DNA from 3 places in the Streptomyces sp. NBC_01224 genome. Region 3 is predicted to be linked to each of the others. Evidence: riboswitches for the same ligand, from Rfam matches in the RefSeq annotation. Region 3 holds a riboswitch; each other region holds the start of a gene.
What was found. Region 3 has a riboswitch for cobalamin ahead of OG609_RS38515 (ABC transporter substrate-binding protein). Riboswitches for the same ligand answer to the same signal wherever they lie in the genome.

Region 1 (2,257 bases), 1.5 Mb from region 3:
CCTCACCGACCTCAAGCCGCCACAGGGCTTCGCCGCCCAGACCAGCGCGGCCACGGTCATCCTGGCCTCCTCGCACCTCGGCTTCTCCCTCTCCACCACCCAGTCCTGCTCCGGCGCCGTGATGGGCGCGGGGCTCGGCCGCCAGGGCGGCGTGGTCCGCTGGTCCACCGCCACCCGGATGTTCATCGCCTGGGGTCTGACACTGCCCGCCGCGGGCCTGGTCGGCGCGGGCGCGGAACTCCTCACCAAGCAGGGCACCTGGGGTGTCGTGGTCGTCGCGGCGCTGCTGGTCGTGGGCTCCGGGGCGATCTGGCTGGTATCGCGCCGCAAGCCGGTCGGCCACGGCGATGTCGCGCCGACGGGCGGCGACGCCGAGCCCGCGGGCGTCGTCACCACGGCCATCGCCGCCGTCAGCCCGCCGCTCACCACGGCCCAGGCAGCGGCCCAGGACCTCAAGACCACCATTCCGGCTCCGGCCGGAACCACCCAGGACCCGGCGCGACCCGCCACCGTCTAGGCCAGCCGCCTAGGCAGGCCGTCTAAGGATTCAGCATGAACATCGACTGGGCAGCCCTCGGCTCCGTCTTCGGCGTCTCCCTCGTCGTCACCGTCGCGCTGGTGGGTTTCTTCACCCTGGGCATCGTCGGTCTCTCCAAGCAGCCCGAACCGGCGGCGCAGGGCGGCTCCGGAGGCTCGCTCCTGCTGGCCCGCGTCGGCGCTTACGTCTGCTTCGCGCTGTGCGCTGCGGCGGTCGCGTACGGGATCTATCTGATCGTCGCCTGAGCCCTCCTCCGCGCACTCCCCCGTCGGGCCGGACACACCTCGTGTGTCCGGCCCGTTGTGGTGTGCCCGGTCCGATGTGGGGCTCAGCACACTGCACCGTCGCAGGTCAACGGCAAGTTGACGGGCGTTCGCGGAGCGTGGTGGACTGCCGGAGCCAATTACGGCGACAGCAGAGGAAGCCGGTGCGAATCCGGCGCGGTCCCGCCACTGTCACCGGGGAGCAGTCCCCCACACCGGAAGTCACGGCACGCGCGAGCGGGTTGGAAGGCCGGGGGAACTGCGGATCCGGGAGCCAGGAGACTCTCGTCGCCGGTCACGTCGAACCAGGGCGCGGACCCTGAGTGAGGACATATCGCCATGCCTGGCTGCCGTGCGTCCGTTGCTGTGGCGCTCTCGACGAGAGCCGCCTGTACGAAGGTCCTTCGAGGCGTATCGGCCGGTTGAGCCGTGCGTGCCGACCGCATTTTCGCGTACGGCGCCACGGCCGGTCTGATCGGCGATCTGCTGCTCGGTGACCCCCGCAGGGGACATCCGGTCGCCGCCTTCGGGCGGGCCGCAGCGGGCGTCGAGCGGCGTCTGTGGCGCGACCACCGCGGGTGGGGCGCGCTGCACATGCTCGTGTGCGCCGGAGGCGCCGCGGGTGGTGCGGCGCTGATCACCCGTGCCGTACGCAGCCACCCCGTCGCCTCCGTCGCGCTGACCGCGGCCGCCACCTGGTCCGTCGTCGGCGGTACGTCCCTGGGGCGTGAGGCCCGGGCGATCGGCGGCGCCCTGGCGGCCGGTGACATCGAGTCGGCCCGCGAGCGTCTGCCGCATCTGTGCGGGCGCGACCCGTACTCCCTCGACGGACCGCAGATCGCCCGCGCCGTGGTGGAGTCCGTGGCCGAGAACACCTCGGACGCCGTGGTCGGCGCCCTGGTGTGGGGTGCGCTGGCCGGTGTGCCCGGGCTCGTCGGATTCCGGGCCGCCAACACCCTCGACGCCATGGTCGGCCACAAGTCGCCCCGCCACCGGCGCTACGGCTGGGCCTCGGCCCGCCTCGACGACCTCGCGGGCTGGCCCGGTGCCCGGCTCACAGCCCTGCTCGCCGTGGCCGCCGGGGGGCGGCCGCGTGGAGCCGTACGGGCGTGGCGGGCCGACGCGGCGAAGCACCCGAGCCCCAACGCGGGCCCGGTGGAGGCCTCGTTCGCGGGTGCGCTCGGCGTACGGCTCGGCGGGACTCTCGCGTACGGCGGCCGGGTCGAACACCGCCCCGTCCTCAACGGGGAGGCGGGCCGGGCGGTGGAGACCGAGGACATCGAACGCGCGGTACGGCTGTCGCGCCGGGTGAGTGCGCTGGCCCTCGGCGTGTGTGTGGCGGGACGACTGGGTGCGGGCCTCGCCGCACGACGGATCGCAGGACTTCGGTCCGCAGGACTTCGGTCCGCAGGACTTCGGTCCGCAGGACTTCAGGTCACGGGACTTCAGGTCACGG
Region 2 (2,257 bases), 2.1 Mb from region 3:
ATCCACGGTGTGGTCATCACCCACCATCACCCGGACCACCACGGCCTCTCCGGGCAGGTGCGCGAGGCGTCCGGCGCCTGGATCGCCATGCACGCGGCGGACACCGCGATCGTGCGCCGCACCCGGCAGTCGGAACCAGGCACCTGGCTGAAGTACCTCGTGGCGAAGCTCACCGCGGTCGGTGCGCCCGAGGAGCATCTCGCGCCGTTGCGGGCCGCCGCGGCCGACGGGGGCCGGATGCGTACCCTGCCCGGGTTGCGGGCCGCGATGCCGGACCGGGAGATCGTGCCCGGTGAACTCCTGGACCTGGCAGGGCGCAAGGTGCGGGCGATCTGGACCCCCGGTCACACCCCCGGTCACGTCTGCCTCCACCTGGAGGAGCACCACCCCGCCGACCTGCCCGGCCGGGGGCGCCTCTTCTCCGGAGATCATCTGCTGCCGGGCATCAGCCCGCACATCGGGCTGTACGAGGACCCGGACGACGCGACGGTGACCGACCCTCTCGGGGACTACCTCGACTCCCTGGAGCGCATCGGCAGGCTCGGGGTCGCCGAAGTGCTGCCCGCCCATCAGTACGCGTTCGCGGATGCCGCGGGGCGTGTGCGGGAACTCCTGGACCATCACGAGGAGCGGCTGACCGGGCTGCTCGGACTGCTGGCCACCCCGCTGACACCGTGGCAGCTGGCCGAGCGGATGGAGTGGAACCGGCCCTGGGAGCAGATTCCGCCTGGATCACGGAACATCGCCGTCTCGGAGGCCGAGGCGCATCTGCGTCGGCTGGTGAAGCTGGGTCGCGCGGAGGCGGTGGCGGGGAGCGAGCCCGTGACGTACGTCGCAGTGTGAAGGCGGCCCACGCTCCAGCGGGCCGGAGGGCGGGCGGTGGCGCTCCTCCCGGCCCGGAACCGCTCCGACCGCGCCCGGTACAGTGGGCGAGTCGTCATCATGCCCGTTCAGGGGGAAGCCGGTGCAAATCCGGCACTGACCACGCAGCCGTGAACCGTCGTAGGAGACGGTGAGTCGGAATGCCCTGTCCGCGGTCGTGACCGGCTCGCACCACCGGAACCCCGGTGGTCGGCACCGTCGAGGTATACGGAGCCGGAGCCTGGTGCGTGAGCGTGCCTGTGCCCGGTTCCCCCGCAGGAGAGGCCCCGCCCGCCATGACCGTACGCCGCAGCGCAGCAACGCTCGCCGCCACCGCCACCGTGCTCTGTGCGGCCGCTGCCCCGGTCGCGGTCGCAGCGCCGTCCCCGTCGCCCTCGCCGTCCGCCGCACTGCCTGCCGGGCTGTACGGGACGAAGGACCCCACGTACGACGGTGTCTGGCGGCAGTCGCTGGCCTTCCTCGCTCAGCGGGTCGAGGGCGTCACGCCCGCCACGAAGTCGGTGGACTGGCTGATCGCCCAGCAGTGCGGCAACGGCGCCTACGCCGCGTACCGGCCCGACGTCTCCCAGCCGTGCACCGAGAAGACCATGCTGGACACCAATGCCACCGCGGCCGCCGTCCAGGCGCTCGTCGAGGTGGGCGGGCACCGGGACACCGTGAACAACTCGGTGCGCTGGCTGAAGTCCGTACAGAACGAGGACGGCGGCTGGGGCTACACCGCGGGCGGGGCCAGTGACGCCAACTCCACCTCGCTGGTGATCGGCGCCCTTGCCCGGCAGGGCCAGCGGATCGCGGACATCACGACCCCGGGCGGCAAGACCCCCTACGACGCACTGCTGGGGCTCGCGATCCCGTGCGACAGCAAGGACGGCGGCGCCTTCGCCTACCAGCCCGACAAGGCCGGGAAGCTCGCCGCCAACGCTGACGCCACCGCGGCCGCCGTGCTCGGCACGATGGGCAAGGCCCTGGCCGTCGGGAACAACGCCGCGGTCAAGGCGCCCAGCTGCCACCCGGGGTCCGGTCTCACGCCCGAGCAGGCCGCGCAGAACGGCGCCCACTTCCTCGCAGACGCCCTCGCGACCAGCGGTCATCTCAACCTGGCGCCGATGCCCGGCGCCACCGACTCCACCCCGCAGCCCGACTTCGGCAATACCGCGGACGCGGTCGTCGCACTGTCGGCCGCGGGCCACCAGGACAAGGCGGCCAAGGCCGTGGCCTGGCTGAAGAAGAACTCCGGGGCCTGGGCCGAGCAGAACGGTCCCGCCGCCTACGCGCAGCTCGCCCTCGCCGCGCACGCGACCGGCGCCGACGCCCGCGACTTCGGCGGCGTCGACCTGGTCGACAAGCTGAACGCGACCGGTCCCGCCCCCGCGGC
Region 3 (2,257 bases):
CAGGGTACGCGGCATGCGCAGGTTCCAGATGATGCCGTCCCGGATCGGGGTGAGCCGTGACCGGCCCCAGCCGAGGTGGGAGGCGACCGTGGACCAGACGTCGGCGACGGAGATACGGGCGGGGCCGATGGTGACGGCGACCGCGACGGACAGCACGAGCAGTGCGATGCCACAGGCCCATAGGGCTCCCCCGCGCAGCTTCCGTAGCCCCGTGCCACTGCGCACGGCTGCTTCAAAGGCCCGTGACGCGTCCACCGCCGTGGCCCGTTCGGTGTCCGTCACCCCGCGAATCCGAATGTGCGCAGCGCGGCGGCGACGCGTTCCACACCCTCGACCGTCCGGATGGACGGGTTCATGGCCTGGCCGCTCAACAGGACGTACCGCTTGTGCCTGACGGCGTCCATGTTCTTCGTGACGGGGTTGGACTCCAGGAATTCGATCTTCTTCGCGGCGCTCTCGGCGGTCTGTGCCTTGCGGGTCAGGTCTCCGATGACCAGGACGTCGGGGTTGCGGTCGGCGACGGTCTCCCAGCTGATCTGGGGCCATTCCTCATGGGTGTCGTCGAAGACGTTCTTCGCGCCGAGTTCCCTGGTGATGATGCCGGGCGCTCCACAGCAGCCGGCCAGGTACGGGGCCTTGGAGTCGGAGAACCAGTAGAGGAGGGTGGCGTCGGAGGCGTCGATGCCCTCGGTCGCCTTCTTCACCCGGGCCCGCAGCTGCGCCACGAGTGTGTCGCCGCGTTTCCGCACGCCGAACACCTCGGCCAGGTCGCGCACTTCGTCGTAGACGCTGTCCATGGTCAGTGGCGCAGTACGGGCTCCGTCGCCGCCGCCGCTGTTGTCCTTGCCGGTGCAGTCGGCGGGCGAGACATAGGTGGGGACGCCGAGATCCTCGAACTGTTCGCGGGGTGCAACGCCGCCCTTGGCCAGCGTCGACTCGAATGACGCGCTGATGAAGTCGGGTTCCTGGTCGAGGACCTTCTCCGACGACGGCCGGTTGTCCGCGATCCTGGGAACCTCGGCGTTGGCCTTCTCCAGGCTCTTCATCACCGGGTCGGTCCAGGTCGAGGTGGCGGCCAGCCGGTCGGCGAGGCCGAGGGAGAGCAGGATCTCCGTCGATCCCTGGTCGACCGAAACGGCCCGGTGCGGTGCGGCTTCGACGGTGACGGTGCGTCCACAGTTCTTCAGCGTCACGGGGTATCCGTCGGCGGAGCCGGACTTCGCGGCAGAGCTGCTCGTTCCGCCCCCGCAGGCGGTCAGCAGGACAAGTCCCGCCGAGAGCAGGGCAATGGCACGGACAGGGCTGGCTATGGACGGCACGGAGTCCCTCTGCGTCTCGGGGCTCATGCGCGGAGCCCGGTGTACGGAGTCCTGCGCCCCGGTACCGGGTCGCAGGTGCCAGCAGGTCTTCGGACTCGGGCTCCTACGGACGGGGCGCCTTCCCAGGACACTCGCGGGTGTCCCAGTGGCCGTGGCCCCGCCCGTCCCCCTCACCGCTGCGCGTCAGTTCCGGATTCTCACCGGATTCCCTGACCCCTACGTGGAGTTTGACTGGCTTCGGCAAGCTATCACGAGCCTCCGCGCAGCTCATGGGCGGTGTGGCCGGTGGTACGCCGGGCTGTGCTCCCGTCGCACCACCCGCCCGATGCCTATGGACGCTGAAGAGCGATCACGGCGTTGTGCCCGCCGAAGCCGAAGGAGTGGCTGACGGCGCGCCGGATGGGCTGCCGCAGGGGTTGCCCGGTGACGCAGTTGATGTCGAACTCGGGCGCAGGGGCGTCCAGATTGGCGATCGGCGGTACGACTCCGCGCTGGAGCGTCAGGACGGTCAGTCCGGCCTCGATCGCTCCGGCCGCCCCCATGCAGTGCCCGAGTACGCCCTTCGGGGCGGTGACGGGCGGCCGGTGCGGGTAGACCCGGCCGATGAGGGCTGCCTCGGTGGCGTCGTTGATCGGTGTCGCCGTGCCGTGTGCGTTGACGTGCTCGACGTCCTCGGCCGCCCAGCCCGCGTCGCGCAGCGCGGCCTCGACCGCGGCCTGGGCGACCGCGCCGGACGGGTGCGGGCTTGTGGGGTGGTGGGCGTCGGTGGTGGCGCCGGTGCCCGCGAGCAGTGCCCGCGGCGCGGCGCCCCGGGCGACGGCGTCGTCCGCCCGTTCCAGCACCATGACGGCGGCGCCCTCACCCATGACCAGCCCGGCACGGTCGGCCGCGAAGGGCCGGCACCGCCTGGCCGGGTCGCCCTCTGCCCGGGCCGCGGC

Region 1: it holds a riboswitch for cobalamin, as region 3 does, so the genes downstream of both, OG609_RS31430 (cobalamin biosynthesis protein) here and OG609_RS38515 (ABC transporter substrate-binding protein) in region 3, are expected to answer to the same signal.
Region 2: it holds a riboswitch for cobalamin, as region 3 does, so the genes downstream of both, OG609_RS28690 (prenyltransferase/squalene oxidase repeat-containing protein) here and OG609_RS38515 (ABC transporter substrate-binding protein) in region 3, are expected to answer to the same signal.

Annotation. Positions count from the first base shown of each region.
Region 1 is NZ_CP108529.1:6,980,299-6,982,555, reverse strand. It holds gene OG609_RS31440 (inorganic phosphate transporter) at 1-517, shown strand, start outside; gene OG609_RS31435 (hypothetical protein) at 553-783, shown strand; cobalamin riboswitch at 956-1,086, shown strand; gene OG609_RS31430 (cobalamin biosynthesis protein) at 1,231-2,257, shown strand, end outside.
Region 2 is NZ_CP108529.1:6,373,237-6,375,493, reverse strand. It holds gene OG609_RS28695 (MBL fold metallo-hydrolase) at 1-843, shown strand, start outside; cobalamin riboswitch at 908-1,045, shown strand; gene OG609_RS28690 (prenyltransferase/squalene oxidase repeat-containing protein) at 1,158-2,257, shown strand, end outside.
Region 3 is NZ_CP108529.1:8,497,963-8,500,219, reverse strand. It holds gene OG609_RS38520 (FecCD family ABC transporter permease) at 1-225, opposite strand, end outside; gene OG609_RS38515 (ABC transporter substrate-binding protein) at 279-1,346, opposite strand; cobalamin riboswitch at 1,383-1,570, opposite strand; gene OG609_RS38510 (beta-ketoacyl-[acyl-carrier-protein] synthase family protein) at 1,649-2,257, opposite strand, start outside.